3 regions of the Ralstonia sp. PBBBR1 genome follow, and region 3 is predicted to be linked to each of the others. Evidence: predicted binding sites of a transcription regulator. Region 3 holds the regulator's gene; each other region holds the start of a gene.

What was found. The regulator HrcA, encoded in region 3, represses chaperone genes, less so after heat shock. The targets are predictions, from matches to a motif close to TTAGCACTCNNNNNNNNNGAGTGCTAA.
Region 1: a site for HrcA is predicted at 4,607-4,633, ahead of groES (co-chaperone GroES). Genes of this name have one in related genera too.
Region 2: a site for HrcA is predicted at 8,275-8,301, ahead of rpoH (RNA polymerase sigma factor RpoH). Genes of this name have one in related genera too.

Annotation. Positions count from the first base shown of each region.
Region 1 is NZ_NKIL01000006.1:93,843-103,835, forward strand. It holds gene CFE42_RS11580 (diheme cytochrome c) at 1-89, shown strand, start outside; gene CFE42_RS11585 (cytochrome b/b6 domain-containing protein) at 61-792, shown strand; gene CFE42_RS11590 (response regulator transcription factor) at 824-1,498, shown strand; gene CFE42_RS11595 (ATP-binding protein) at 1,495-2,871, shown strand; gene CFE42_RS11600 (cation diffusion facilitator family transporter) at 3,066-3,992, shown strand; gene groES (co-chaperone GroES) at 4,724-5,014, shown strand; gene groL (chaperonin GroEL) at 5,119-6,762, shown strand; gene CFE42_RS11615 (YjgN family protein) at 6,993-8,066, shown strand; gene CFE42_RS11620 (M48 family metallopeptidase) at 8,094-9,179, shown strand; gene CFE42_RS11625 (GtrA family protein) at 9,298-9,744, shown strand; gene CFE42_RS11630 (pilus assembly protein TadG-related protein) at 9,756-9,993, shown strand, end outside.
Region 2 is NZ_NKIL01000010.1:11,422-21,414, forward strand. It holds gene ctaD (cytochrome c oxidase subunit I) at 1-610, shown strand, start outside; gene CFE42_RS18235 (cytochrome oxidase small assembly protein) at 664-795, shown strand; gene CFE42_RS18240 (cytochrome c oxidase assembly protein) at 845-1,453, shown strand; gene CFE42_RS18245 (DUF2970 domain-containing protein) at 1,458-1,670, shown strand; gene CFE42_RS18250 (cytochrome c oxidase subunit 3) at 1,759-2,619, shown strand; gene CFE42_RS18255 (twin transmembrane helix small protein) at 2,745-2,954, opposite strand; gene CFE42_RS18260 (SURF1 family protein) at 3,024-3,794, shown strand; gene CFE42_RS18265 (protein SCO1/SenC/PrrC, involved in biogenesis of respiratory and photosynthetic system) at 3,847-4,503, shown strand; gene CFE42_RS18270 (COX15/CtaA family protein) at 4,507-5,598, shown strand; gene cyoE (heme o synthase) at 5,619-6,560, shown strand; gene CFE42_RS18280 (SCO family protein) at 6,630-7,235, shown strand; gene rpoH (RNA polymerase sigma factor RpoH) at 7,302-8,231, opposite strand; gene CFE42_RS18290 (diguanylate cyclase) at 8,430-9,993, opposite strand, start outside.
Region 3 is NZ_NKIL01000003.1:269,713-279,705, reverse strand. It holds gene recN (DNA repair protein RecN) at 1-930, opposite strand, end outside; gene CFE42_RS04905 (NAD kinase) at 941-1,879, opposite strand; gene hrcA (heat-inducible transcriptional repressor HrcA) at 1,991-3,049, shown strand; gene tauA (taurine ABC transporter substrate-binding protein) at 3,175-4,239, shown strand; gene CFE42_RS04890 (ATP-binding cassette domain-containing protein) at 4,236-5,027, shown strand; gene CFE42_RS04885 (ABC transporter permease subunit) at 5,024-5,893, shown strand; gene hutC (histidine utilization repressor) at 5,901-6,614, opposite strand; gene hutU (urocanate hydratase) at 6,769-8,487, shown strand; gene hutH (histidine ammonia-lyase) at 8,513-9,993, shown strand, end outside.

The DNA.
Region 1 (9,993 bases), on a different contig from region 3:
CCATCAAGAGCGCCTCGAACTGCGCTGCCTGCCATACCAAGGCGGATCAAGGCGACTTCAATGAACACAATGTCCGCATCCCGCGCTGAAGCCATGAAAACCGATTCCATCACCCGCCGCATCCTGGTTTGGGATGCGCCGACCCGCCTCTTTCACTGGCTGCTGGCGCTGAGCTTCCTGGGTGCCTACTTGACCGCGGAAAGTGAGCAGTGGCGCCTTGTCCACATCACACTCGGATACACGATGGCGGCGCTGGTCGGCTTTCGACTGGTGTGGGGCATAGTGGGCACGCGATACGCTAGGTTTTCCAGCTTCGTACGGTCGCCCACTGCCGCACTCCGCTATTTGACCAGCATCATGCGCGGGCGGCCGGAGCACCATATTGGCCACAACCCCGCTGGTGCGCTTGCTATCATCGCCTTGCTGCTGATGGCGTGCGGCCTGGCAGGAACGGGCTGGGCCACCTACAACGATGTCGGCGGTGACTGGCTCGGCGAACTGCACGAGGGCTTCGCCAACGCAATGCTTGCACTGGTGGGCATTCATGTTCTCGCCGTCTTTGCCAGCAGTTGGCTGCACCGTGAGAATCTGGTTGGCGCGATGATCAGCGGACGCAAGACCGGCCTGCCGAACGAGGGCATCCGCCGTGCGTGGTCGAGTGTCGCGGGCCTGATGTTGGTGGCTGTGCTGGGCTTCTGGTGGATGCAGTGGCAGTCCGCGCCGCCGGCCGGGGTCACTGACCGTCCCGCGGCCTCCGCGAAGCATCACGACGCCGACCGCGACGACTATTGATCCAAACCGGTACCGAGCGGAGATCTCATCCGTGCGCATCCTGCTTGTCGAAGACGACCCCCTGCTCGGAGACGGCATTCGTGCGGGCCTGCAGCAGCAGGGCTTCCAGGTCGATTGGGTGCGCGACGGCGAGGCAGCGTGGCGGGAGTTGCGCACGGACGCCTACGTCGCCGCAATACTCGACCTTGGGCTGCCCCGCATGGACGGCGTGGACGTGCTGCGAAAGGTGCGTGGCGCAGGCATTGCGGTCCCCATCCTGGTGTTGACCGCGCGCGACGCGATACCAGATCGCGTGCGTGGTCTCGATCTCGGCGCCGATGATTACATCGTCAAGCCCATTGATCTGCACGAACTCAGCGCGAGACTGCGCGCGCTGGTGCGCCGCGCGCATGGTCATCCCACGGAGCAGTTGAGGGCGCGCGGCATTGTTCTGGAGCCGGCGTCACGCACGGTCTTCTGCAACGGTCGAGCCGTCGCACTGTCGACGCGGGAATTTGACCTGCTGCATGCCTTGATGCTGAACGCGGGGCGCGTGCTGTCACGTGAGCAGCTCGAGCAGTGCCTATACCCCTGGGGGCAGGAAGTCGGAAGCAACTCCGTGGAGGTGCATATCCATCATCTGCGCGTCAAACTTGGCAGCGACCTCATCGTGACCGTGCGCGGCGTCGGCTATATGCTGCCGCGTGACAATGCCGAAGCGCCATGACGCGACCGCGCTCGCTCCAAGGTCGGCTGCTGTTGTTGGTGCTTGGCGCCGTCGCCGGCCTATGGCTCATCACCGCATTGATCACGTGGTACGACGCCCAGGACGAGATCGATCAACTGCTGGACAGTCATCTAGCGCAAGCTGGTGCGCTACTGGTCATGCAGCACGCACAGGCCGTCGACGAGGACGATGAGCCGAGTCACGACCTGCCTGTCCAGCATCGTTACGCGCCCAAAGTCGCCTTTCAGGTCTTTCACGAAGGGAAGCTGGGCATCCACTCGGCCAACGCGCCGAACCAGCCGATGGTTGCGCCAGGCGAGCGCACCGTGTCCGGATTCTCTACGGTGCAAATCGGAGGCAATGCTTGGCGTGTCTTTGTAGCGCAGGGGGTCTACAAGGACATCCAGGTCTACGTTGGCGAGCGCATCGACTCGCGCACCGCAATCCTGTCCGCCCTCTTGCGCAACATGCTGTGGCCGATGGCGTTGGCGTTGCCGTTACTCGCCTTGGCCGTCTGGTGGGCGGTCAAGCGCGGGATGCTGCCGCTGCGCAGATTGGGTAACGCGCTTGCCGAGCGTGACCCGCGAGCACTCGATCCGGTCCGGATGCCCCATGCGCCGGTTGAGATGACGCCCATGCTCGACGCGCTCAACGCGCTCTTTGCCCGCATTCAGACCATGCTCGACGCCGAGCGCCGCTTCACTGCCGACGCCGCCCACGAATTGCGCACGCCGATTGCCGCAATCAAGGCCCAGGCCCAGGTGGCAATGGCCGCCGAGGAGGACGCCATGCGTCGCCACGCCTTGGTGGGAACGTTGGAAGGATGCGATCGCGCTGCCCATCTGGTCGACCAATTGCTGTTGCTTTCGCGTCTGGAAGCGAACGCCGGCATTTCGATTGAACCGATCGACCTTGGTGCGCTGGCTAGACAAGTGATGGCAGACATTGCGCCAATAGCCTTCGGCAAGAAACAGCGCATCGCACTAGAGAATCCGGAGCGCTGCATGGTCGCGGGCAACAGGGCGTTACTGGCCTCACTTGTTCGCAACCTGATCGACAACGCCATACGCTACAGCCCCGCCGAGGCACAAATCGTCGTGACGGTCGCGCACCGTAACGGAAGTGCCGCGCTTTGTGTGGAAGACAGCGGCCCCGGGCTCCCCGCCGCCGAACAGCACCGACTTGGCGAGCGCTTTTTCCGTGTCGAGGGAACGGACCAGAGTGGTAGCGGCCTTGGATGGTCGATCGTGCGCCGGATCGCGGCGGTTCACGGTGCAAGCGTAACGGTTGACCGCTCGCCGGGTCTCGGGGGATTGCGCGTCGACGTTATCTGGTCGAACCTCACATCCAGTGGGTCCGGAACCTACCAATAGGTCATGCGCGACTTCATCCCTTCATTGAAGTCATGAAGAATACGAGCCAGCGGTGCGACTCGGGGAGCGTCCCGATGTGGAAAACGGCTCCGGTCTCTCTCATGCGCAATCGCTTGGCAGCGGGGCTGCGCCATTGACCGCGCGCCGCTGCTCAACCTGGAACCCCATCCCCACGTTCACTGCTCGGACAATCCATGCAACAGATAAAAGAAATCGATCTTGAGATCGCCGCCGATTCCGAAGACAGCATGGCCAAGCAGGCCGCTGCGCGGCGCAGCACCCTTGTGAGCGTCGCCGTCAATCTTGGATTGACGATAGCGCAGGTAGCGGCTGGCATGCTGGCCGGCTCGCAGGCGCTGATCGCCGACGCCATCCACTCCTTGTCCGACCTGATCTCGGACTTCGTGGTGCTATTTGCTAGCCACCATAGCCAGAAAGGGCCGGATCAGACACACCACTATGGCCACCAGCGCTTCGAAAATGCCGCTTCGCTCGTGCTCGGTCTGCTCCTGCTGGCAGTGGGCGTGGGCATGCTCTGGAACGCGGTACTCAAGCTGGAGCACGCCGAGGCTATCCAGCCGGTGCGGCTCATTGGCCTATGGGTCGCGCTGGGCGCTCTGGCCGCCAAAGAATTGTTGTTCCGCTACATGCTGGCGGTGGCAGAAAGGGTGCGTTCGAGCATGCTGGTCGCCAACGCCTGGCATGCCCGTTCGGATGCCGCATCGTCGCTGGTGGTGGCGCTTGGCATCGTAGGCAACGTGCTCGGGTACCGTCTGCTCGATCCAGTGGCGGCGCTTGTCGTGGGCCTGATGGTGACACGCATGGGCTGGCAGTTCGGCTGGGAAGCCCTGCACGATCTGATGGATCGTGCCGTTGATGAGGAGACCGTGGAGGCGATCCACCAGGTCATGCTCGCGACGACGGGCGTACTCGGCGTACACGACGTCAAGACACGCCGTATGGGCGACATGATTCTGGTGGATGCACACCTCGAAGTTGATGCGCGCGTCAGTGTGCGCGAGGGCCACGACATCGCACTGGAGGCTCGCCGCCGCGTGATGGAGCGACGCGACGTGCTCAATTTGATGACGCACGTGGATCCGGTCGATGTGCCCCTCTAGTCGCAGCCTTGCTCCACGTCTTCCTAAAGTGGAGCGAGTATCCGGATGCCTTCTTGTGCCTGCACGCCTCTGCATACTCGGGACACTGGCAAGCTGAGTGGATTGTTCTAGGTCGAGAACTCGAGTTGGGCCGCGTTCAATGTGGCAAGCAGCCGTTGAAGGTGCGATATCAAGAGGGGTACGACCACGAGTACTACATCGTATCCCCCTGATCGACGGCCATCTATAGGTCCATGCCAAGGCGTTCTTGAGGCTGGAGATCCTTGCGGGGCGCTGATTCCCCTTGGCCACCAGAAGCTCGCTCGCATGCTGTGCCTCGGCAATTGCTTCTTGTAGTGACGAAGCCTATCGGAATGTCTTGCAGGGAGAAGAGCGGAGTTTAGTGCGGCAAGGCCCCGCAGTCTGCCGCGTGAGACGCAATCAATGGTGCTCTCTCTGGCGCGCGTCTTGTGTGCTAACTAACTGAAATATAAGGATTTTCCTATTTTCGGCATGCCGTGCTGCGTCAGAGGGTTCCACATGGAGTGACCAAAGTTCCAGATTCAGTGAATCTCGACATCGACAACAACTTCCGCTACGCCCGTTCTTGAAATCGTAATACCCCGTCCCTATAATTAGCACTCGCCGGGCAGGAGTGCTAACAAACCTCCGGTCCCCGATGCTTTCCCGATGCGCCGCGCTCTGCGGCGCGTTTTGTGAATAAACACTCACTTTGCATTGAGGAGTTGTGTATGAACCTGCGTCCTTTGCACGACCGCGTGATCGTGAAGCGCCTGGACAACGAAACGAAGACCGCTTCGGGCATCGTCATCCCTGACGCCGCCGCTGAAAAGCCGGATCAAGGCGAAGTGCTGGCCGTCGGCCCGGGCAAGAAAGACGACAAGGGCAATGCGATCGCGCTGGACGTAAAGGTCGGCGACCGCGTGCTGTTCGGCAAGTACGCCGGCCAGGGCGTCAAGGTGGATGGTCAGGAAGTCCTGGTCATGCGCGAAGAAGACATCATGGCCGTGGTGGCGAAGTAAGCGGGCGCTCAGTCGCATTGGCTTACCAGTAAACCATTCCTCATTGCCTGCCCCGCGGATTCCCCCGGCGCAGGCAACATCCAAAGATTTCGGAGATTCTCAAGATGGCAGCTAAAGACGTAGTGTTCGGCGACGCCGCACGTGCCAAGATGGTCGAAGGCGTGAACATTCTCGCCAACGCAGTGAAGGTGACCCTGGGCCCGAAGGGCCGTAACGTGGTGCTGGAGCGCAGCTTCGGTGGCCCGACCGTGACCAAGGACGGTGTGTCGGTCGCCAAGGAAATCGAGCTGAAGGACAAGCTGCAGAACATGGGCGCGCAAATGGTCAAGGAAGTGGCTTCCAAGACCAGCGACAACGCCGGTGACGGCACCACCACCGCAACGGTGCTGGCCCAGTCGATCGTGCGCGAAGGCATGAAGTACGTTGCCGCCGGCATGAACCCGATGGACCTGAAGCGCGGCATCGACAAGGCTGTCGGCGCTGCCGTCGAAGAACTGAAGAAGATCAGCAAGCCGACGACCACCAGCAAGGAAATCGCTCAGGTTGGCGCCATCTCGGCCAACAGCGACGAATCCATCGGCCAGCGCATCGCTGAAGCCATGGACAAGGTCGGCAAGGAAGGCGTGATCACGGTGGAAGACGGCAAGTCGCTGGCCGACGAGCTGGACGTCGTGGAAGGCATGCAGTTCGACCGCGGATACCTGTCGCCGTACTTCATCAACAACCCGGAAAAGCAAGTTGTCCAGCTGGACAACCCGTTCGTGCTGCTGTTCGACAAGAAGGTCAGCAACATCCGCGACCTGCTGCCGATCCTGGAACAAGTGGCCAAGGCTGGCCGTCCGCTGCTGATCATCGCTGAAGACGTCGAAGGCGAAGCCCTGGCAACGCTGGTGGTGAACAACATCCGTGGCATCCTGAAGACCGCCGCCGTGAAGGCTCCGGGCTTCGGCGACCGCCGCAAGGCCATGCTGGAAGACATCGCCATCCTGACGGGCGGCCAAGTCATCGCTGAAGAAGTCGGCCTGACGCTGGAAAAGGCAACCCTGAACGACCTGGGCCAAGCCAAGCGCGTTGAAATCGGCAAGGAAAACACCACGATCATCGATGGCGCAGGCGATGCCCGCAACATCGAAGCCCGCGTGAAGCAAGTGCGTGCCCAGATCGAAGAAGCGACCTCGGACTACGACCGTGAAAAGCTGCAAGAGCGCGTGGCCAAGCTGGCCGGCGGTGTTGCCGTGATCAAGGTTGGCGCTGCCACCGAAGTCGAAATGAAGGAAAAGAAGGCCCGCGTGGAAGATGCGCTGCACGCAACGCGCGCTGCCGTGGAAGAAGGCATTGTGGCTGGTGGCGGTGTTGCACTGCTGCGTGCCCGTGCGCTGATCTCCGGCCTGAAGGGTGCGAACGCTGACCAGGACGCCGGTATCAAGATCGTGCTGCGCGCCATGGAAGAGCCGCTGCGCCAGATCGTCACCAACGCTGGCGACGAGGCTTCGGTGGTGGTGGCCAACGTCATCGCCGGCCAGGGCAACTACGGCTACAACGCCTCGACCGGCGAGTACGGTGACCTGGTGGAAATGGGCGTGTTGGACCCGACCAAGGTGACCCGCACCGCGCTGCAGAACGCTGCTTCGGTCGCTTCGCTGATGCTGACGACGGACTGCGCCGTGGCAGAACTGCCGAAGGACGATGCTGCTCCGGCAATGCCGGGCGGCATGGGTGGCATGGGCGGCATGGACGGCATGATGTAATTTGCCGTACCGGTCCTGGCCCGGCCATCCTTCGGGATGGCTGTTCCAAACAAAAAACCCCGTGGGTGCGAGCCTGCGGGGTTTTTTGTTGGTCGCTTTGTTAAGACGGTGTTAACGCTGCAAGGCAGTGGGCTTCGCTACAATCGGCCCACCCGCGAGCCTCAGCGTCGTCACGTATCGATGAGCGTCCTGAAGCGGGGCACGATAACAACTCAGGGAAGGGAAAACAGATGAACGACATCGCACGCGAGTCCGTCCTGGGCAGCGCCCCCGCTCCAGCTGCGCCGCAACCCTTGCGGCTGCGCTTTATTGGCAGCGGCTCGGAATACTTCCGCATCTGGATCGTCAACCTGCTGCTGACCATCGTCACGCTGGGCATCTACTCGGCCTGGGCGAAGGTCCGCACGCTTCAGTATTTCTATCGCAACACCCAACTGGCGGGGTCCAGCTTCGATTATCACGGCAGCCCGATTGCCATTCTCAAGGGCCGCGCGATCATTTTCGTGCTGGCGTTTGCATTCAACCTCCTTGGTCATTCGTCGCCGCTGTTGGGGCTGGCACTGCTTATCGTGATGGCCGCCGCGTTTCCGTGGCTGCTCGTGCGCTCGCTACGTTTCCGCATGGCCAATTCCAGCTACCGCGGCTTGCGCTTCGCCTTTACGGGCAAGGATGCCGAGGGCTACATGGTGTTTCTGGTGTGGCCGATCCTCAGCGTGCTCTCGCTGTACCTGCTCGCACCGCTGGCGCACCAGCGCTTCAAGCGTTTCCAGCACAAGAACACGCGCTTCGGTACCGCGCAGTTCGATTTTTCCGGCACGCCGGGCAACTTTTATGGCGTGTATCTGCGCACCTTCGGGCTGGCGATACTGGCGCTCGTGGTGGCCTCTTGTCTCGCGTTGCTACTGGGTGTGTCGTTGCACCGTGCGCCGGGAGTGGGCCAGATCTTCGGCTTCATCCTCATCGGCCTGTTCATGTATGCCGCGATGCTGTTCCTGACGCCTTATTTCCTGTCGCGCCTGCAGAACGTGGTGTGGAACCACACCACGCTGGGCGCGCATCGCTTCCAGAGCCAGGTGGGTGCGGGCAAGCTGTTCTGGATTTTCGTGTCCAATGCGGTGCTGATCCTGATCACCATCGGCTTGTTCACGCCGTTCGCACGCGTGCGCACGGCACGCTACAAGCTCGACTCGGTGACGATGATCGCGGCCGGTTCGCTAGATACCTTCGTTGCCGGCGAAACCACCAACGTAGGCGCGCTGGGCGACGCCACAGTGGACTGGTACGACATCGATATCGCGCTGTAAACGCGCTGCAAGGCAGGGGCACCCGCTGTGATTCTCGCGACCTACTTCGACGGCCGTACCTCGCGCGCGCAACCCGTGCGTCTTGCTGTCGAGGCGGGCGAGGCGGTGCTGTTCGAGCCCGAGGGCACGGTGCTGCGCCGCGCGCCGCTCGCTACGCTGCGGGTGTCGGAGCGCGTCAAGCATGCACCGCGCTTGATCACCTTCGAAGACGGCGCGTTTTGCGAGATCACCGACCCGGCGGAGCAGACGTCGCTGAATGCGCTGCTGCATCGCACCGGCTATCGCGAAGGCTGGGTCGTGCGGGCGCAGAACAGCTGGAAGCTGGCGCTGGGCTCGCTGCTGGCCATGGTGGTGGTGCTGGCGCTGGGGTATCGCTACGGCTTGCCCTGGGGCGCCAAGGTGATGGCCGGCATGGTGCCGCAGCGTGCGGAAGCGCAACTCGGGCGCAGCACGCTCAAAGCAATGGACGAGCGCTGGTTGCGGCCCAGCAAGCTGCCAGCCGCGCTGCAGGACCGCATCCGCGCACGCTTTGCAGCACTGCACAAGCCGCCGCAGGCCACGCACACGTATCACATCGTGTTTCGGGACGCCGACATCGGCGCCAATGCCTTTGCGCTGCCCGGCGGCGATATCGTCGTGACCGACGCGCTGGTCAAGCTGGTGGGTGAGGGCGATGGTCTGACGGGTGTGCTGGCGCACGAGGCGGGTCACGTTGAATATCGCCATGGGCTGCGGCAGGTGATTCAGTCATCGGCCATTGGGGCAACGGCGGCGCTGCTGTTTGGCGATGTCTCGACGATTCTGTCGGGCGTGCCGGCGGCGCTGCTGACACTGCGCTATTCACGCGACTACGAGCGCGATGCCGACCGCTATGCCGCGTTGCTGCTGCAGGAGAACGGCTTATCCGTTGCCGCATTTGCCGACGTGCTGCAGGCGCTGGAAGACACGCATGGCGGCACGCGCAAGGCAGATGCCGCCAAGAAGACCGATGCCGCCAGCGATGACGATGCAGCGGCGTTCTTCTCGTCTCATCCGCTGACGCGCGAACGCATCGACACGCTGCGCCGTTTTGACCGCACGCACGGCGGCAGTGACAACAACGACGCGGACTGACGCGGCACGCACGCCGCTCGACACGCTCGTCCGATTCCCGGCGCCTTCGTCATCCCTTTGATTGATTTCCCCTTTGCCTCACGCCACCAAGAATGGTGGCAGAGGGACGGGGGACATCATGCGACAGGCTGAAACGGGCGTCATGAACGCATTGGCAGGTCTGCTGCCGCCAACGCTTGCGCAGCGGCTGCCAGATCGCATGATGGTGGTCCGCGTGTTCCGCTTCGGGGTCTCCGGTGTTGCGGCCACCGGCATGCACGTTGCCATCGCCACCACGCTCATCAACGGCTTTTCTGCCTCTCAGGTGACGGCCAACGGCGTAGCGTTCGTCTGCGCCAACGTCTGCTCGTACCTGCTCAACGCGCTGTGGAGTTTCTCGGCCAAGCCGGGGCGCGCCAATTTCCTGCGCTTCTACGCCGTCTCACTGCTCTGTCTGGCGCTGACGCTTGCGATCTCGTGGCTGGCCCAGACGTTGGGCCTGAGCTACTGGGTCGGGCTTGCGGTCATCCTGTCTGTGGTGCCGCCGCTCACCTTCTTAATGCATCGGTTCTGGACGTTCCGCTAGCGGAGGGCAACATGGGCTGCCTGCACAAACCGCCCGCAATGCAAGCGACCAAGCGGCTTCGCGTTTCACCACTGAATCATACCTACGGCCAGTTTCGGACTGCGTCTGTGGCGGCTACAACTGACGATAAGGGACGGGGAAATCTGCAAGCGACCGGCGAGCCGCGGCAGGTAGTCGATACAACGCCCGATAGCCATTCACACCGGCGGAGGCGAAGGCATATGCGCACGCATACCAAACAGAGAGAAC
Region 2 (9,993 bases), on a different contig from region 3:
TGCGGTGCCGACCGGCGTGAAGATCTTCAACTGGGTGGCCACGATGTGGCGCGGCTCGATGACGTTCGAGACGCCGATGCTGTTTGCGATCGGCTTCATCTTCGTGTTCACGGTGGGCGGCTTCACGGGCCTGATCCTGGCCGTGGCCCCGATCGACATCCAGCTGCAGGACACCTACTACGTGGTGGCGCACTTCCACTACGTGCTGGTGGCTGGTTCGCTGTTCGCGCTGTTCGCGGGCTTCTACTACTGGGGCCCGAAGTGGTCGGGCTACATGTACAGCGAGACGCGCGGCAAGATCCACTTCTGGGGTTCGATGATCACGTTCAACCTCACGTTCTTCCCGATGCACTTCCTGGGCCTGGCAGGCATGCCGCGCCGCTATGCGGACTACCCGCAGCAGTTTGCCGATTTCAATGCGATCGCGTCGATCGGAGCTCTGGGCTTCGGTCTGATGCAAGTGTATTTCTTCTTCTTCGTGGTGCTGCCGTCGTACCGCGGTGGCGAGAAGGCTGCCGACAAGCCTTGGGATGGCGCGGAAGGCCTGGAGTGGACCGTGCCGTCGCCGGCGCCGTTCCACACCTTTGAAGAACCGCCGCACGTGAAGTAATGCAGGTGTTGCGGGGCTGGCGAGTGCCGGCTCCGCGATCCTCCGGACAAACGATGTCGAATCCAGAAAAAAGCCCAACGCCCGAGCAACGCGCTGCCAACCGTCGCCTGGGGTTGATCCTCGGCACGATCGCGCTGGTTTTCTTTCTGGGTGTGATTTTCAAGCGCGTGGTGTTCGGCGGCTAGCCGGGCAAGCGACGCGCTGGTCGCTGAACCGAGATTTCGCGAGACCCCTATGAGCCAGACACCGGCGCAGCCGGACCCGACCCAAAACGACAAAGCTCTCGAGCGCGGCCTGAACCGTTCCATGCTCGGCAAGCTGGCCGTCGTGGTCGCGATCATGTTCGGCTTCGGCTACGCGATGGTGCCGTTGTACAAGAAGATCTGCGAGATCACGAACATCAACGTGCTGAACACGCGTGATGAGGATGGCGGCGCGCTGCGCAACTCCCAGGTCGACAAGACGCGCACGATCACGGTGGAATTCGATTCGAACAGCCAGGGGCCGTTCCGCTTCCGCCCGGTCAAGAACAGCATGGATGTGCACCCCGGCGAGATCAGCCAGATCGTCTACGAGGTGGTGAACAAGGAGGGGCGTACGGTGGAGGCGCAGGCCATCCCGAGTTACGCGCCCAAGCAGGCAACCGAGTTCTTCAAGAAGATCGAGTGCTTCTGTTTCAAGCAGCAGACGCTGACGGCCAACGAGTCACGCGAGATGCCGGTGGTGTTTGTGATTGATCCGGATCTTCCCAAGGACGTGAAGACGATCACTCTGTCCTACACTTTCTTTGAAATCCACGCGCCGTCGGTCATTGCGCCGGCGATGCCGAACAAGGGAACGTGAGGACATGGACGACCTGAAGGAAGCGACCAAGCGGCGCGCATCATTCGCACAGACGATGAAGGCGGTGTTCTGGTCCTTCTTCGGGGTGCGCAAAGGCCGCGACCACGACCGTGACATGGCGCAGTTGAATCCGGTGCACGTGATCGTGGCGGGCATTCTGGCGGCGGTGATCTTTGTGGTTGTGTTGTTGCTGATCGTGCGAGCCGTGGTCGGTTGAGGATTGAGCAGGTTGAGGAGACGGCCCCGCAGCATGGGCCGGGCAATATCGAGTGGATTCTTAAAAAAATAGAGCTGGAGAAAAAGAGATGAGTGCGAATCGAGCAAACGCTCCGTACTACTTCGTGCCCGGGCCCTCGCGGCATCCGATTACGGCAAGCCTCGGCCTGCTGATCGTGCTGTTGAGCTCCGCTGCATGGGTGAATGCCCAGCCGTGGGCCCCGTGGACGTTCCTGGTCGGGCTGCTGTGGTTCCTCTTTGTGCTGCGCGCGTGGTTTGCCGACGCCATCTCCGAATCCGAGACCGGCAAGTACGGCGACCGCGTGGATGCCTCGTTCCGCTGGTCGATGAGCTGGTTCATCTTCTCGGAAGTGATGTTCTTCGCGGCGTTCTTCGGCGCGCTGTTCTATGCCCGCACGATCGCCATGCCGTGGCTGGGCGATCTGAACAACAAGCTGCTGTGGCCGGACTTTAACGCGCTATGGCCGAACGCTGGCCCCGCCGGCACGGTATCACCGTTCACGACGATGGGCCCGTGGCCGATCCCGACCATCAACACGGCGCTGCTGCTGACCTCCGGTGTGACGCTCACGTGGGCACATCATGCGCTGCGTGAAGGCAAGCGCGCGCAGGTCATCCAGGGTCTGCTGCTGACGATCCTCCTGGGCTTTACGTTCATGGGCTTCCAGGCGTTCGAATACATCCACGCCTATCACGAACTGAACCTGAAGCTGACCTCGGGCATCTACGGTTCGACGTTCTTCCTGCTGACGGGCTTCCACGGCTTCCACGTGACCATGGGCGCCATCATGCTGTCGGTGGTGCTGGGGCGTGTGATCAAGGGCCACTTCACGCCGGAGCATCACTTCGCATTCGAAGGCGCCGCGTGGTACTGGCACTTTGTGGACGTGGTGTGGCTGGGCCTGTACGTGGTGGTGTACTGGCTGTAAGACAGCATGGGAATGGGGCAGCGCAGCGCGGCCCCGTAGCCCGGCCCACGACAGGTGAAGACAATGCCGCAGACGGGACACCGCTGCGGCGTTTTCGTTTTTCTGGCGTGAGGGATTTGCCGTGGCTACTGGCCGAATTGGATGCCGGTGCTGTGGATCCACCCCAACCGATTGGCGACCAGGATGAAGATGAACAGCGCGATCGAGAAACCGACGCGGAACATCAAGGATCGAACGGTCCGGTTGCTGTGGCCCTTGTCGCGCATCAGGAAGAACAGCGCGGAGGCAAGGCTGCCGAGGATCAGCAGAAACGCAATGGCAACGACGATGCGCATGGAGGGTTGCCGGTTGGGCAATGACGGGTTGGAAATGGCTGCCGGGCATTATCTCACCGAGGCCGCGCAATGACCGAGCGCGTACCGATGCGACGCTGGTTTGCGCCTGTGCCGATGTTGGCAGGTGTGGCGCTGATCGCGCTGACGTGCTCGCTGGGGCGTTGGCAGCTTTCGCGTGCGCACGAGCGCATCGAGCGCCAAGCCCGCATCATGGCGCTGGAAAATGCGCCCGCCCAGCGCATCACAGCGCAGCCGGTGACAGCAGATTCAGTAATGTACAGGCCGGTGCTGCTGCGTGGAACGTTCGACGTGGCGCACACGGTGCTGCTCGAGAACCGCCCGCACGTCACCAACGACGTATCGCGCCCGGGTTTCGAGGTGCTCATCCCGCTGAGGCTGGAAGGTGCGGGCGGGCGCGCCGTGTTGGTCGACCGGGGCTGGTTGCCGCGCGATCCAGCCGATCGCACGCGCATCGCGCCGTACACCACGCCGGCGGGCGAAGTGCAGGTCGAGGGGATGGCGGTGCCACATGCCAGCCGGGTCTTCAGTCTGGGCAGCAAGGACGGCGCGGATGAAGTCGGCCACCGACTTAGGCAGAATATCGACCTCGACGCTTTCTCGCGCGAAATCGGCGTGCCGCTCCAACCGTTCGTGGTGCAGCAGCAGTCCGACGTGGAGGACGGCCTGTTGCGCGATTGGCCGCGCGCAGACCTGGGCGCCGAGCGCAATTACGGCTACGCGTTCCAATGGTTTGCGATGGCGGCGGCAGTGCTTGGGCTGATGGTCTTTTACAGCGTGCGGCGTTATCGCCGCTTGGCGGGCCGCTCCGAGCCCGCCTGAACACGAACTTGCGTTGCGGCCTAGTGCCGCAGCTGAATGTATTGGGAATCACATGGTGAATCAGGAATCTGCACCCGGCGCGCCCGGCACACTCGGGGCGTCCGAAGACCCGCGCATCGACGCGCGCACACGCCGCGGCCGCTTGATGATGCTGTTCCTGCTGCTGGTGTGCGCCTCTCCGGTAATCGCGTCGTACCTTGCGTATTACGTCTTCACCCCCGCCGGCGGCAAGGCGGCGTACGGCGCGCTGGTCGATCCGCAGCGCCCCATTCCGACCGGTCTGATGGTGCAGGACGAGCACGGCGCTGAAGTGCCGCTCGCTAGCCTCAAGGGCAAATGGCTGATGGTGTCCGTAGATGGCAGCGCCTGCGACGACAACTGCGCGCGCAAGCTGTTCACCATGCGCCAGCTGCGCATCGGCCAGGGCCCGGACCGCGACCGCATCGTCCCTGTCTGGCTAGTGACCGACCGGGGGGAGATCGACCCGCGCCTCATCAAGGCGTACAACGACGATTACGGTGCCGTGCGCTTCCTGCGCGCGCCCGAGCTGCCGAAGAACTGGCTTGCCGACGGCAAGACGCCGCCGACGGACCACCTCTTCCTGGTCGATCCGCTCGGCAACCTGATGATGCAGTTCCCGAAAGATCCAGACCCGAAGAAGGTGCGCGCAGACATGACGCGGCTCTTGAAGTATTCGCGCATCGGATAAGCCATGCTGCTGCAACTTGCTTCCATTGGCATCCTGATCGCGCTGATCCCACTCTGTTACGTGCTGGTCAAAGGGGATCGCAACAAGTACCGGAAGCTGGTGTGGATCACCGCTTTCCTCACGCTGGACTTGATCATGTTCGGCAGCTTCACGCGTCTGACGGATTCAGGCCTCGGTTGCCCGGATTGGCCGGGCTGCTACGGCACCTCCAACCCGTTCCACGCCCGTGAAGACATCCATGCTGCACAGGCCGCCATGCCGAGCGGCCCCGTCACCTGGATGAAAGCGTGGATCGAGATGACGCACCGCTACTTCGCGCTTGCGTTGGGCGTGCTGATCATCACTCTGGTGGTGCTGGCGTGGGTCAAGCGCAAGGAACTGCAGCAGTCTCCCTGGTATGCGACGGCGGTGCTGGCGCTGGTGTGTGTGCAAGGCGCCTTTGGCGCGTGGACGGTCACGCTCAAGCTGCAGCCGGCCATCGTGGTGACGCACTTGCTGCTCGGCATGTCGCTGCTGGCCGCGCTGATCTGGCTCGGCTGCAAGAACGACGCGCCGCGTGCGGTCGATGCGCGCGGCGCGTCGTTGCGCATGGCGGCGGCCATCGGGCTCGTGCTGCTTGTTGTGCAGATTGCGCTGGGTGGCTGGGTCAGCACGAACTACGCTGTGCTGGCCTGTACCGATTTTCCGTTGTGCAACGGCCAGTGGATTCCGCCGATGGACTTTGCGCACGGCTTCACGTTCTGGCGCCAGCTCGGCAAGACCGCCAGCGGCGATTTCATCTCGCAAGATGCGCTGGTCGCCATCCATTGGACGCACCGCGTGTTTGCAGTCGTTGTGCTGAGCTACCTGGCGTGGCTCGGTGCGCGCGCACGTCGCATTGGCGGCCTCGGCCGCGTTGCGACGGTGCTGCTCGTCGTGTTGGCCGTGCAATTGGCGACGGGCCTTTCGAACATCGTGCTGGGCTGGCCGCTGCTGGCTGCCGTGGCGCACAACGGTGGCGCGGCCGTGCTGCTGTTGCTGATGGTGCGTCTGCATTACCTGATCGGGCTCGCACAAGCGCGAGCGCCGATGCCTGTGGCGGCTGCCGTCGTCTGAATGCCGTCTGACCGTTTTTTATGAATACCGTGGCAACCCCAACAACTTCCACTCAACTTCCTGGCTGGCGGACGACCGCATCGCAGTATGCGGCGCTCACCAAGCCGCGCGTCACGCAGCTTGCCGTGTTCTGCGCCGTGATCGGCATGTTCCTGGCCACGCCGGGCATGGTGCCGTGGCCGGTGCTGATCGGCGGCGCGGTCGGCATCTGGCTGTTTGCCGGCGCTGCTTTCGCCATCAACTGCCTGGTCGAGCGCAAGATCGATGCAATGATGCGCCGCACGGCCTGGCGCCCGTCGGCAAGCGGTGAACTGGGCACGCGGCAGATCCTGGTGTTCTCGTTGGTGCTGGGCGGCGCGGGCATGTGGACACTGCACGTGTTCGCCAACGACCTCACGATGTGGCTGACGTTCGCCACCTTCATCGGCTACGCGATCATCTACACGCTGCTGCTCAAGCCGGCCACACCGCAGAACATCGTGATCGGCGGTCTCTCGGGGGCGATGCCGCCGGCGCTGGGCTGGGCGGCCGTCGCCAACAGCGTGCCGGCCGAGGCGTGGATCCTGGTGCTGATTATCTTTACCTGGACGCCGCCGCACTTCTGGGCACTCGCGCTGTACCGCCGCGCAGACTACGCCAAGTCGGGTCTACCGATGCTGCCGATCACGCACGGCGAGAAATACACGCTGCTGCATATCCTCTTGTACACGCTCATCATGATCGCCGCGACCATCCTGCCGTTCGTCTACGGCATGAGCGGCTATATCTATCTGGTGACCGCGCTGGTGCTCGGCTTCGGCTTCCTCTCGTATGCCTGGCGCATGTACCGCAAGTACTCCGACGCGCTGGCGCAGAAGACTTTCCGCTACTCCATCATCTACCTGTCGATCCTGTTTGCCGCGCTGCTGGTGGACCACTACTTCAAGTTTGGCCCGGCGCTTACGCAAAGCGCGGCGCTGTGACGCACAGGGGCGCCAGCGAGCATGTGCTGTTGGCGGTACGCTAGGCGGTCTGCTTCCAACACAATGACCATGCTCTCTTTCCGATACTTCCGCGCCGCGCTGTTCGCCATGCTGGCCGTCGCCGTGCTGGCGCTCGCGGCGTGCAGCGACAAGCCGGCCTTCAAGAACCTCGACATCACCGGATCCAAGAGCTTCGGCACCGATTTCTCGTTGACCGATCACACCGGCAAGCGCCGCACGCTCGAAGATTTCCGCGGCAAGGTCGTCGTCATGTTCTTCGGTTACACGCATTGCCCCGATGTCTGCCCGACCACGCTGGCTGAGCTGCGCGCCGTGATGGATACCCTCGGCAAAGACGCCGACCGCGTCCAGGTCCTGTTCGTCACCGTCGACCCGGAGCGCGATACGCAAGACCTGCTGGCCAAGTACGTGCCCGCGTTCGATCCGCGCTTCATCGGCCTGCGTCCGGCCAACGAGACTGAACTGAAGAAGGTCGCGTCCGACTTCAAGGTGTTCTACAGCAAGGTGCCGGGCAGCTCGCCCGACAACTACACCATGGATCACACCGCCGGCAGCTACATGTTCGATCCGAAGGGCAACCTGCGCCTGTTCATCAAGCACGGCCAGGGCCCGGAGCCGATCGCGCACGACATCAAGCAACTGCTGGCCGACTGATCTTCCGCCACCGCCCAAAGAAAAAGCCCGCCAATTTGGCGGGCTTTTCATTGCAGGGCGGGCAGCTTAGGCGAAGGCCTGCAGCGCACCCTTCATCTTTTTCATCGCGGCCGATTCGATCTGGCGAATGCGCTCAGCCGACACGCCAAACTCGTCGGCCAACTCGTGCAGCGTCGAGCCGCCCGATCCGTCGTCGTTCACGTTCAGCCAGCGTGCTTCGATGATGCGGCGGCTGCGATCGTCCAGCTTGGCGAGGGCGGCTTCGATGCCCTCGCTTTGCATGCGGTCGTTGCTACGCGCTTCGATCACGCGGGTCGGCTCGTTGTGCGTATCGGCCAGGTAGGCGATGGGAGCGAACGACTCCTCACCGTCGTCCATCTGGCCTTCCAGCGCAATGTCGCCGCCGGACAGGCGCGTTTCCATCTCGCGCACTTCCGTGCCCTTGACGTTGAGTTCGGCCGCCACGGCGTCGATCTCGTCCGACGTGAAGGTCGCCTGCGCATCCTGCTTGTGACTGCGCAGGTTGAAGAACAGCTTGCGCTGGGCCTTGGTGGTGGCCACCTTGACCATGCGCCAGTTCTTCAGGATGTACTCGTGCATCTCGGCCTTGATCCAGTGCATCGCGTATGAGACGAGACGCACGCCCTGATCCGGGTCGAAGCGCTTGACGGCCTTCATCAGGCCGATGTTGCCTTCCTGGATGAGGTCGGCATGCGGCAGGCCATAGCCGAGGTAGCCGCGGGCGATCGACACCACCAGACGCAGGTGCGAGAGCACCAGTCGGCGAGCGGCATCGAGGTTGTCGTTGTCGCGGTATTCGCGGGCCAGACGCTGTTCTTCTTCGGCCGACAACATCGGCACACGGTTGACGCTCTGGATATAGGCGTCGATGTTGCCCAGGTTGCCGGGGAACGCCAGTGCCCATCCATTACCGGCGTTGCCGGACGGCTGGGTGGCGATTGCGGAAACGGTATTCACGGGGATGACTGCGTTCACTCAGGACTCCTGTCGAAATCCAGTGGAGATTTGGAAAGGCATCTTAGCACTCCAACCGGATGAGTGCTAATAGGACATTTTTGTCGGGTTGATAGTTCCTGTAAATCAGGATTTGTCTTCTAATAGTGAGATGTTTGCGACGCAACAAAAAGGCGCCGCACCCAGTCATAGACCGTGATGGAAGGGTTCGGTTCTCGCCTATGCCGCCGTGTTACGGCCGCGTGACTTTGCCCAGTAAAGTGCTCGATCGGCTTCACGCAGGGCGGCGTCTGGATCACGTACCTCCGGGCCCGGGCAGGCCACGCCAACGCTCGTGGTGACGTGCAGGACGGTGCCATCCGACAGGTGGATCGGCGGGCGGATCGCGCTGACGATCTTCTGCGCGGTGTGCAGCGCATCATCCGGGGCGTCGATGGGGTCGAGCAGGATGATGAATTCGTCACCTGCGAGGCGGGCGACGGTGTCGGTGCGGCGCACGGCACGTTGCAGCCGGTGTGCGACCTCCACCAGCACCGTATCGCCGGCGGCGTGGCCGTAAGTATCGTTGATGTGCTTGAAGTGGTCGACGTCCAGGTACAGCACGCCAAGCGGTGCCGGCAGGCGCTGACGACGCTCCAGTGCGGCGCGCAGGCGCTCGTAGAGTTCGTAGCGGTTCGGCAGGCCGGTGAGGGCATCAAAGTGCGCCATCCGTGACAGTTCCATCTCGCTGCGCTTGGCTGCGGTCACGTCCTGCACGAAGGCGTAAAAGCCACAGCGGCCGTCATGTGCTTCTGCGGAGTCGGGGACGAGCTGGCCGCGGAAATGTCGAGTGCGGTTGCGCGGGCCGGCGGCGTGCGGCTTTTCGTACCAGGGCGCGGTGATCTCGAATTCGACCGATTCTCCGCGTTGGGCGCGCACCATATACGGTGCCAGCAAGGCGTACGTGCCTGGCGTGAACACCCGTTCCGGCATCTGGCCGCATACCTCCTCGGGCGTGCGCTGCAACCAGCGCGCATGCGTGACGTTGCAGAAGGTGAAGACGCCGTCGGGGTTGATGTGCGACACCAGCAGCGGCGCGTTGTCGAGCACGAGCTTGAGCGCGCGTTCGCTGCGCGCCAGGGCCAGCTCGGCGGCGGTGCGCGCCGTCAGATCCTGCAGCACCGAGAAATAGCCGCGCAGCGTGCCGCGATCATCGTAGTCAGGAAAGTAGTGGCCGCTCAGGTAGCGGGGCACGCCCGTGCGCATGGACGTGATCTCGAACTGCACGGGGTAGCCGGCCAGCACTTCGGTCATGTAGGGCAGCAGCGTGCGGTAGTCCTCAGGGGCGTAGATGTCGCGCACGTGGCGGTCGAGCATCTCGCCTTCACTGCGGCCGAAGGCTTCGAGCAGGGTGCGGCTCGCAAAGCGGACGATGCCGTCGGAGTCGACGTAGCTGAGCTGCGCGGGCACGTTGTCGGCCACCAGGCGCAGTTGTTCGCGGCTCGCGCGCAAGGCATCACGGCGGCGTTCCAGGCTTTCGTTTGCGGTACGCAGCGCGCGTTCGGACGCGGCCAGCCGGTTGGCAAACGGCCGCACCGTCAGGCGGATGACCAGCACGCTGGCGATCATCAGGCACAGCATGAAGGCGCCGAGCCGCTCGAACTGCACGCGCATCGGGGCGTACAGCTCGGCGCTCGCGATCTTGCTGATCAGCGCCAGGCCCGTGTGGCCGATGGGCGTGTAGCTGAACGATGTCGGCATGCCGTGGATGTCCTGCCACTGGCCGTAGCCTGCCTCGCCCGCT
Region 3 (9,993 bases):
CGCCATCGTGTGCAGGGCCTGCATGCGCGCATCGACTTCGGCCAGGCGGTCCGGATCCAGTTCCGCGCGATCGGCATAGCGAGCGAGCGTATGCACCGCTTCCTGGATCTGCACCTCGGCCGGCCCCAGCGCGGCCAGCACATCGGCAAGCGCCGGATCGATCTCGGCCAGTTCACGCAGCGTATGGAGCGTCGTGCCCAGTTGCGTGAGCACCGCACCTTCCGATTCGGACAAGCCATCCAGCGCCGCGCGCGTGCCTTCGATCAGGCTGGCTGCGTGTGACAGACGGTGGTGCTCGGCCTGGACCTCTTCCCACTCGCCGGGTTGGGGGGCGAGCTTCTGCAATTCGTTGACCTGCCATTCGATGCGCTCGCGTTCGAGCTGGGCTTCGCGCGACTGCTGCTCGGCGGCTTCGCGTGCGCGCACCACGGCGTGCCATTCGCGGAAGTGCTCGCTGACGACGCGCACGGCACCTTCCAGGCCTGCGTGGGCGTCGAGCAGGCTGCGCTGCGCATCCGTCTTGAGCAGCAGTTGATGGGCATGCTGGCCGTGGATGTCGACCAGTTGCTCGCCTACTTCGCGCAACTGCGCCAGCGTGACTGCCGCGCCGTTGATGAAGGCTTTGCTGCGGCCGGCGGCATCGACCGTGCGGCGCAGCAGGATCACGCCCTCGTCGTCGTGCAGTTCGTGCGCCTCCAGCCATGCGGCCACATGCGGATGCACGTCGAACTCGGCGGTGATGTCGGCACGCGGCGCGCCTTCGCGCACGACGGCCGCATCGGCGCGCTCGCCCAGCGTGAGTGCGAGTGCGTCGATCAGGATGGATTTGCCCGCGCCCGTCTCGCCCGTGAACACGGTGAAACCGTCGGCCAGATCAAGATCCAGCGCGTGAACGATGACGAAATCGCGGATGGTGAGGCTGCGCAGCATGGAAAGGGTGTTAGAGCCGGTTGTCTTCAGTCGGGTACTCGTGCCAGTGCAGCTTCTTGCGCAGCGTGGCGTAGTAGTTGTAGCCGATCGGGTGCAGCAGCTGCACCGTGCGCTCCGAGCGGCGCACCACGATGCGGTCGCCGGGCAACAGGGACGTGAGCGACTGCATGTCGAAGTTGACGCTGGCATCACGCCCGCTGGTGACCTGGATGACCACCTCGGCGTCTTGCGGAATGACGATCGGCCGGTTCGACAGCGAGTGCGGTGCGATGGGCACCAGCACCAGACCCGAGAGCGCCGGATGCAGGATCGGCCCGCCCGCGGACAGCGCATACGCCGTCGAGCCCGTGGGCGTGGAAACGATCAGGCCGTCCGAACGCTGGTTGTACATGAAGAAGCCGTCGACCGACACGGCCAGCTCGACCATGCCCGAGAAGCCCGAGCGGTTGACCACCACGTCGTTAAAGGCGAGGGCGGAGAAGATGACCTCGTCATCCCGCACGACCTGTGCCTGCAGCAACGTGCGGGTCTCGGCCTCGTAGCGGCCGGACAACATGTCGGGCAGCACGGTGTGCACGTCGTCGAACGGGATGTCGGTCATGAATCCGAGCCGCCCGTGGTTGACGCCGATCACGGGGACGCTGGCGCCAGCCAGGTGACGCCCGATGCCGAGCAGCGTGCCGTCGCCGCCCAGCACGACGGCCACATCAGCGTGGCGCGCCATCTCTTCGGGCGGCAGGGCGGGGTAGTCCTGGACGCCGATGTTGAGCGCCGTTTCGCGCTCGAACACAATGTCATGCCCCCGCCCGGCGATGCACGACGCCAGCTCCATGAGCGGGCCGGCAATGTTGGCGGCCGAATACCGGCCGACCAGCGCAACGGTCTTGAAAGGCGAGACAGGCGAGGTGGCGGGAGCTTGCGGGGCCACGGCGGACGGGGAAGTCGACATGCGCGCATTACACCATATCGATATGACCGTCGCCACGTTAGCGCGTGTTTCGTGGAGAAACGCCGACATCACCCGCAGGCGGGCGCCGATTTTGCGTAAAATTGACGAACCATGGACAAGCGCGCCACCATCCTCCTCAAGACCCTGATCGAACGGTATATCGCCGAGGGGCAGCCCGTGGGCTCCCGCACCTTGTCGAAATATTCGGGGCTCGATCTGTCCCCGGCCACCATCCGTAATGTGATGTCTGACTTGGAAGAGATGGGCTTCATTGCCAGCCCACACACCTCGGCCGGGCGCGTGCCGACGCCGCGCGGCTACCGCCTCTTTGTCGATACCATGCTGACCGCCAGCCCGCTGGATGTGCTGAGCACGCAGGATCGCATGGCGCAGCAGATGGTGGGCGCGATCGCAGAGCAGGTGCGCTCGCAACTTGCGTCGCATGGGGCGGAATCGTCGCAGCGGGTAATTGCGGCGGCGGCGCAAACCTTGTCCAACCTCTCGCAGTTTGCCGGCATCGTGATGACGCCGCGGCGCACGCATGCATTCCGGCAGATCGAATTCCTGCGCCTCTCGGAGTCGCGCATCCTGCTGATCGTCGTCACGCCCGAGGGCGACGTGCAGAACCGCATTATCCATACCGATACGCCTTACAGCCCGTCGCAACTGGTGGAAGCGGCCAACTACATCAACGCGCATTACGGTGGCCAGACGTTCGATGCAGTGCGCGAAAGCCTGCGGGGTGAACTCTCTGCGCTGCAGGCCGACATGACGGCACTGATGCAGGCGGCCGTGGAGGCGGGCAGCAGTGCCGTGTCGGACGAGGAGCCGGTCGTCATCTCGGGCGAGCGCAAGCTGCTGGATGTGGAAGACCTGTCTTCGTCCATGGACAAGCTGCGCCGGCTCTTTGCCGTGTTCGAGCAGAAGACCGGCCTGCTGCAATTGCTCGACGTATCGAGCCGCGCCGAGGGCGTGCAGATCTTCATCGGCGGCGAAAGCAGCCTCGTCCCGCACGAAGACATGGCGGTCATCACCGCACCGTATGAGGTGGACGGCAAGATCGTCGGCACGCTCGGCGTGATCGGGCCGATGCGCATGGCATATGAGCGCGTGATCCCAATTGTAGATATCACGGCCAAGCTGCTGTCCAGCACGCTCAGCCAATATTGATCTACCGGTTGTTCTGTCTGCGAGCTGCATAAGCTCAGCCGATTTTCTTCGACGACAGGCCACGCTGCCGTCTCTCACAATCGACTCCGGCGCATGTGCGCGGTTCTTTTCTGCCGGAGTCTTTCATGGCTGGTTCTTCCCTCTCCCGTTTGCTGGCTGCAGCGATGTCTGCGGCCATTTCGTTCGCCTTGTTTGGGGCTGCTCCTGCACGCGCGGCCGACCGCGAGGTTGTTATCGCTTATCAGGACATGGTGCTGCCCTGGCGCTACGCCCAAGCCACGGGCGAGGTCGAGCGTGCCACCGGCTATAAGGTGACGTACCGCCAGCTCGCCAGCGGTGCCGACGTGGTGCGCGCCATCGCCTCGGGTTCCGTGCAGGTCGGCGAAGCGGGCTCCAGCCCGATTGCTGCCGGCGTGTCGCAGGGCGTGGACCTATCGCTGTTCTGGATTCTCGACAACATCAACGATGCGGAAGCGCTGGTTGCCCGCAACGGCAGCGGCGTGTCGCGGGTGGCCGACCTGAAGGGCAAGACCTTGGGCGTGCCGTATGTGTCGACCTCGCATTTCCATGCGCTGGTCGCGCTGCAACAAGCCGGGCTCGAGCCGCGCGACGTGAAGGTGGTCAACCTGCGGCCGCAGGAGTTGGCGGCCGCGTGGGACCGGGGCGATGTCGATGCCGCCTTTATCTGGGATCCGGTACTCGCCAAGGTGAAGAAGAACGGCACCGTGCTGACCACCTCCGGCAAGATCGCCGCCGCCACCGGCAAGTCGACCTTCGATGGCTTCGTGGCGGATCGCAAGTTCGCGCGTGACCATGCCGAGTTCATCGCCAAGTTTGTCGAAGTGCTGGCCAAGGCCGATGCCGCCTATCGCAACAACAAGGCCGCGTGGACGGCGACATCGCCGCAGGTGGCAGCCGTGGCCAAGACGTCAGGCGCAACGGCGGCGGATGTGCCGGCAAGTCTTGCGCTGTATGCCTTCCCGGATGCGGCGGAGCAGGCTTCCAAGCGCTGGCTGGGCGGCGGCGCGCAGTCGGGCGCGGCACAATCGCTGCTGGCCACGGCGCAGTTCTTGAAGACGCAGGGCACGATCCAGACGGTGCTGCCGGACTACGCTGCCACCGTCGACTCACGCTTTGTCCAACGTGCGGCTGGTACTGCCAACAAGGCAGTCGCCACCGCAACACGATGAGCCGTATCGATGTGCGTGGCTTGCGCGTCGACTACATCGACGCGCAGAGCCGCACGACCCGCGCCCTGGCCGGTGTGGATTTGTCGATCAACGCCGGCGAATTCGTTGTTGCGCTCGGCGCGTCCGGTTGCGGCAAGACCACACTGCTGAACTGCCTTGCGGGCTTTGTCGCGCCAACGTCGGGTCAGATCCTCCTCGACGGCCACGAAATCGATGGCCCCGGCGCGGACCGCGGCGTGGTGTTCCAGCGCTATGGGCTCATGCCATGGCTGAACGTGCGTGACAACGTGGCGCTTGGTCTCAAGCTGCGCGGTGTCGACCGCAAGACGCGGCATGCGCGTGCGCTTGAGTTGCTTCGGTGGGTCGGCCTTGAAGCGCATGCCGCATCGCCCGTCTATGCCCTGTCCGGCGGCATGCAGCAGCGCGTTGGCATTGCCCGCGCGCTGGCGACGGAGCCCCGCGTGCTGTTGATGGACGAACCGATGGGCGCGCTCGACGCGTTCACGCGCGAGACCATGCAGACGCTGGTGCTCGATGTCTGGCAACGCACCGGCACGACCGTTTTCTTCATCACACACGACGTGGAGGAGGCGCTGTTCCTCGCAACGCGCCTGATCGTGATGTCGCCATCGCCGGGGCGCATCGTGCAGACATTCGATCTGCCGTTCTCGCGGCAGGCGCTGGCAGGCGGCGACGCCCGCGCGGTGAAATCGTCGCCGGAATTCATTGCCTGGCGCGAGCGTGTGCTGGCGCTGATCCACCATGCCCCCGAGGCGTTGCTCGCATGAGCGCGCTCGAAACTCCCGTGCTGCAGCGCGCCTCCCTCGATGCAGCGCCGCCCTCCAGCAGACCGGTGCGCAGGCTGCGCGGCTATCGTCTGCCGGGCGAGGGCAGCGCATCGGGGCTCAGCGTGTTGTCGGTGACTGCGCTGCTCGTGCTCTGGTGGTCGGCCACCATCTTCCATTGGGTGCCGCCGTTGTTCCTGCCCTCGCCGCAGGCCGTGGGGCGCGCATTCATCGATGCCTGGCATGGCGATATTCAAGGCGGCCAGCCGCTGGCGGCACATCTTGGCTGGAGTGCGCTACGCGTGTTCGGCGCGTTTGCACTGGCTGCCGTGACGGCCATACCGATCGGCCTCGCGATGGGTGTCTCCCGCACCGCGCGCGGCTTGCTCGATCCGCCCATTGAGTTCTATCGCCCGCTGCCGCCGCTGGCGTACCTGCCGCTCGTGGTTATCTGGCTGGGCATTGACGAGCGCGCCAAGATTGTCGTTATCTACCTTGCCTGCTTCGCACCGATTGCCATGGCCGCGCGTGCAGGTGTGCGCAGCGCCACGCTTGAGCAGATCAACGCCGCGTATGCGCTTGGCGCAAGCTTCACGCAGGTGGTGCGGCATGTGATCTTGCCCGCCGCGCTGCCGGAGATACTGACCGGCTTGCGTATCGCCATCGGCTTCGGCTGGACCACGCTGGTGGCGGCGGAAATGGTGGCTGCAACCGTGGGCGTGGGGCAGATGGTGCTCAATGCGTCGAGCTTTCTGCGCACCGACCTCGTGGTGATGGGCATCGTGCTGATCGGCGCGATTGCATGGGTGTTCGACTTGGCCATGCGCGCCATCGAAGCGCGCGTGGTGCCCTGGAAGGGTCGCAGCTAGCGCAGACTCAGAAACTGCCCGTGAACTGATAACGCCCGCCGGGATGCCACATGGTCGCCACCGAGGCGACCTGGCCCTGCGACAGCGTCTTCCGCCGCAGCATCAGGCAGGGCTCGCGCACGTCCATGTGCAGCATCTCCGCAATCTCGCGCGGCGGCAGGCGCGCCTCAATGCCGTAATCCACGCCCTGCAATGGGGCGGCACGCATCAGGTAGGCGTTTGGCGTGGTCTGCGTGAAATCCTGCTCCATGTATTCGGGCGCCAATGCCGCGTTCACCCAACGGTCTTCCACCTGGATCGGCAGCTCGTTTTCAAAATGCACGATCAGTGAATGGAAGAGCACACGGCCTGCGGGCACGCCAAACGAAGCCGCCATTGCCTCGTTGGCGCGGGCGCGCTCCAACTTGTGCAGTTCGGCGCGATGCTGATGACCGCGCGCTGCAATTTCCTCGGCGATATTGCGGATCGCCACCAGCGTCGCCTGGTATTTCTGCTGCGCGACGAACGTTCCCAACCCTTGCACGCGCGTGAGGATCTGCTCGGCGGTCAACTCACGCAGCGCGCGGTTGACCGTCATGCGCGACACGCCAAAGGTCTGCGCGAGCGTGGTCTCCCCGGGAATCATTTCCCCTTCCTGCCACTCGCCGCTGCGGATGCGCATGAGGATGTCTTCCTTGATGCGCTGGAAGGCGGGCGTGCTGGCGGACGGGTCGTGTGACATGGGCGTGGCTTGCGGTGCGGGTAGGGCCGCGGAAGTGATGTGCGGATGGCGGTCATCATCAGGGTTTGCTCTTAGCTTGTAAAGTTTTCTTGCGTAAGTTGTATATACAACATAAGATGCGCTCCATGACAAAGGAGTTCGCAGGAGACCTCACATGAACGCCCCGACCCACGCTGCCCACCTGACCAACGATCCGCGCTACGACGCCTCGCGCGAAATCCGTGCCCCGCGTGGCACCGAGCTGCACTGCAAGAGCTGGCTGACCGAGGCGGCCTATCGCATGCTGCAGAACAACCTCGACCCGGATGTGGCCGAGAACCCCAAGCACCTCGTCGTCTACGGCGGTATTGGCCGCGCTGCGCGCGACTGGGCCTGCTTTGACAAGATCCTGGAAACGCTGCGCGAGCTGAACGACGACGAATCGCTGCTCGTGCAATCGGGCAAGCCGGTGGGCGTGTTCAAGACCCACCCGGATGCACCGCGCGTCTTGATCGCCAACTCCAACCTGGTGCCCAAGTGGGCGAACTGGGAACACTTCAACGAGCTGGATCGCAAGGGCCTGTTCATGTATGGCCAGATGACTGCCGGCAGTTGGATCTACATCGGTAGCCAGGGCATTGTGCAAGGCACGTATGAGACGTTTGCCGAAGCCGGTCGTCAACATTACGACGGCAAGCTGGCTGGCCGCTGGATTCTCACGGCGGGCCTGGGCGGCATGGGCGGCGCGCAGCCGCTGGCCGCCACGCTGGCCGGCGCCGTGTCGCTGAACATCGAGTGCCAGCAATCGAGCATCGATTTCCGCCTGCGTACGCGCTACCTCGACAAGCAGGCAAAGGACATCGACGACGCATTCAACCTGATTCGCCACCATTGCGAGCGCGGCGAGGCCGTGTCCATCGGTCTGCTCGGCAATGCGGCGGAAATCTTGCCGGAGCTGGTCAAGCGTGCCCGCGCCGGCGGCCTGAAGCCGGATCTGGTGACCGACCAGACCTCGGCGCATGATCTGGTCAACGGCTACCTGCCGATTGGCTGGACGGTCGAGCAATGGCGTGCTGCGCAACGCGACCCGTCGCAGCACGCCCGCCTGACCGACGAGGCCGCCAAGTCGTGCGCCGTACACGTGCAGGCCATGCTTGACTTCCAGGCCATAGGCATTCCGACCGTCGACTACGGCAACAACATCCGCCAGGTCGCGTTCGACCAGGGCGTGAAGAACGCCTTCGACTTCCCGGGTTTCGTGCCGGCCTACATCCGACCGCTGTTCTGCGAAGGCAAGGGCCCATTCCGCTGGGTGGCGCTGTCGGGCGATCCGCAAGACATCTACAAGACCGACGCCAAGATCAAGGAACTCTTCCCGCACAACACACACGTGCATCGCTGGCTCGACATGGCGCGTGATCGCATCGCCTTCCAAGGGTTGCCCGCACGGATCTGCTGGCTGGGCCTGGGCGAGCGTCACCTGGCCGGTCTGGCCTTCAACGAGATGGTCAAGAACGGCGAGCTGAAGGCGCCGATCGTGATCGGCCGCGATCACCTCGACACCGGCTCGGTCGCCAGCCCCAACCGTGAAACCGAAGCCATGCGCGACGGCACCGATGCCGTGTCAGACTGGCCGCTCCTCAACGCGCTGCTCAACACCGCGGGCGGCGCGACGTGGGTGTCGCTGCACCACGGAGGCGGTGTCGGCATGGGCTATTCGCAGCACTCGGGCGTGGTGATCGTCGCCGACGGCACGGACGCTGCGGCCAAGCGTCTGGGTCGTGTGCTCGTCAACGATTCCGGCTCGGGCGTCATGCGCCATGCGGACGCCGGCTACGAAAGCGCCATCGCCTGCGCCAAGCGCAACGGTTTGAACCTGCCGATGATCGGCTAAGTTAAAGACATCCTCTCGCATTGCTATGAACACCATGACCACGCCCCCCATCATCACGTTGCAGCCGGGCGCAATGTCCTTTGCCGACCTGCGCCGCGTCTGGCTCGCCCCCACGCCTGTTGCGCTGTCGGGCGATTGCGCTGCCGCCATCGAAGCCTCGGCAGCCACCGTGCAGGCCATCGTTGCCAAGGGCGACCCGGCCTACGGCATCAATACCGGTTTCGGCTTGCTGGCCAAGACGCAGATCCCCACGCACGAGCTGGAGCGCCTGCAACGCAACCTGATCCTGTCGCACGCTGTCGGCACCGGTGAAGACTTGAGCGATAACGTCGCGCGGCTGGTGCTGCTGATGAAGGCAGCGAGCCTGGCGCGCGGTTATTCGGGCGTGCGCCGTGTTGTGATCGACACGCTGTTGGCACTGCTGAACGCCGGCATCGTGCCCTGCATTCCGTCCAAGGGTTCGGTGGGCGCGTCGGGCGATCTGGCGCCGCTGGCGCACATGACGCTGGCCCTGCTGGGCGAAGGCGACGTGCGCGTGAAGGGCGTACGCACCCCGGCACGTGCGGCACTGGCTGCCGCGGGCATCGAGCCGATCGCGCTGGCCGCCAAGGAAGGCCTGGCACTCATCAACGGCACGCAGGTGTCGACCGCGTTGGCGCTCAATGGCCTGTTCCTGGCCGAGCGACTGCTGCAAGCCGCCACGGTGTCGGGTGCGTTGTCGGTGGATGCCGCCAAGGGCAGCGACGCGCCGTTCGATCCGCGCGTGCACACTGTGCGTGGGCAAGCCGGCCAGATCGCCACCGCGGCCGTGTACCGCAACCTGCTTGCCGGCAGCGCCATCCGTCAGTCTCACCTCGTGGGCGACAAGCGCGTGCAAGACCCGTACAGCCTGCGCTGCCAGCCGCAAGTCATGGGCGCGTGCTTCGACCTGATCCGCCAGGCCGGCGCCACGCTGCTCACCGAAGCCAACGCAGTGACCGACAACCCGCTGGTCTACGCCGACGCCGGTGAAGTGATCTCGGGCGGTAACTTCCATGCCGAGCCGGTGGCGTTTGCCGCCGACATGCTCGCGCTGGCGATTGCCGAGATCGGTGCGCTGTCCGAGCGCCGCATCGCGCTGCTGATCGACTCCACGCTGTCGGGCTTGCCGCCGTTCCTGGTCGAGCAGCCGGGCCTGAACTCGGGCTTCATGATCGCCCACGTCACGGCCGCCGCGCTGGCGTCGGAAAACAAGACGTTCGCCCACCCGGCCAGCGTCGACAGCCTGCCGACTTCCGCCAACCAGGAAGACCACGTCAGCATGGCAACCTTTGCAGGCCGCCGTCTGCAGGACATGGCAGAGAACACCGCCACCATCGTCGGTATCGAAGCGCTGGCGGCGGCGCAGGGCATCGACTTCCACAAGCCGCTGGCGACGTCCGACACGCTGCAGAAGGCACATGGCTGCATCCGTGCGCGCGTGGCGTACTACGGTGAAGATCGCCTGTTCGCCCCCGACATCGAAGC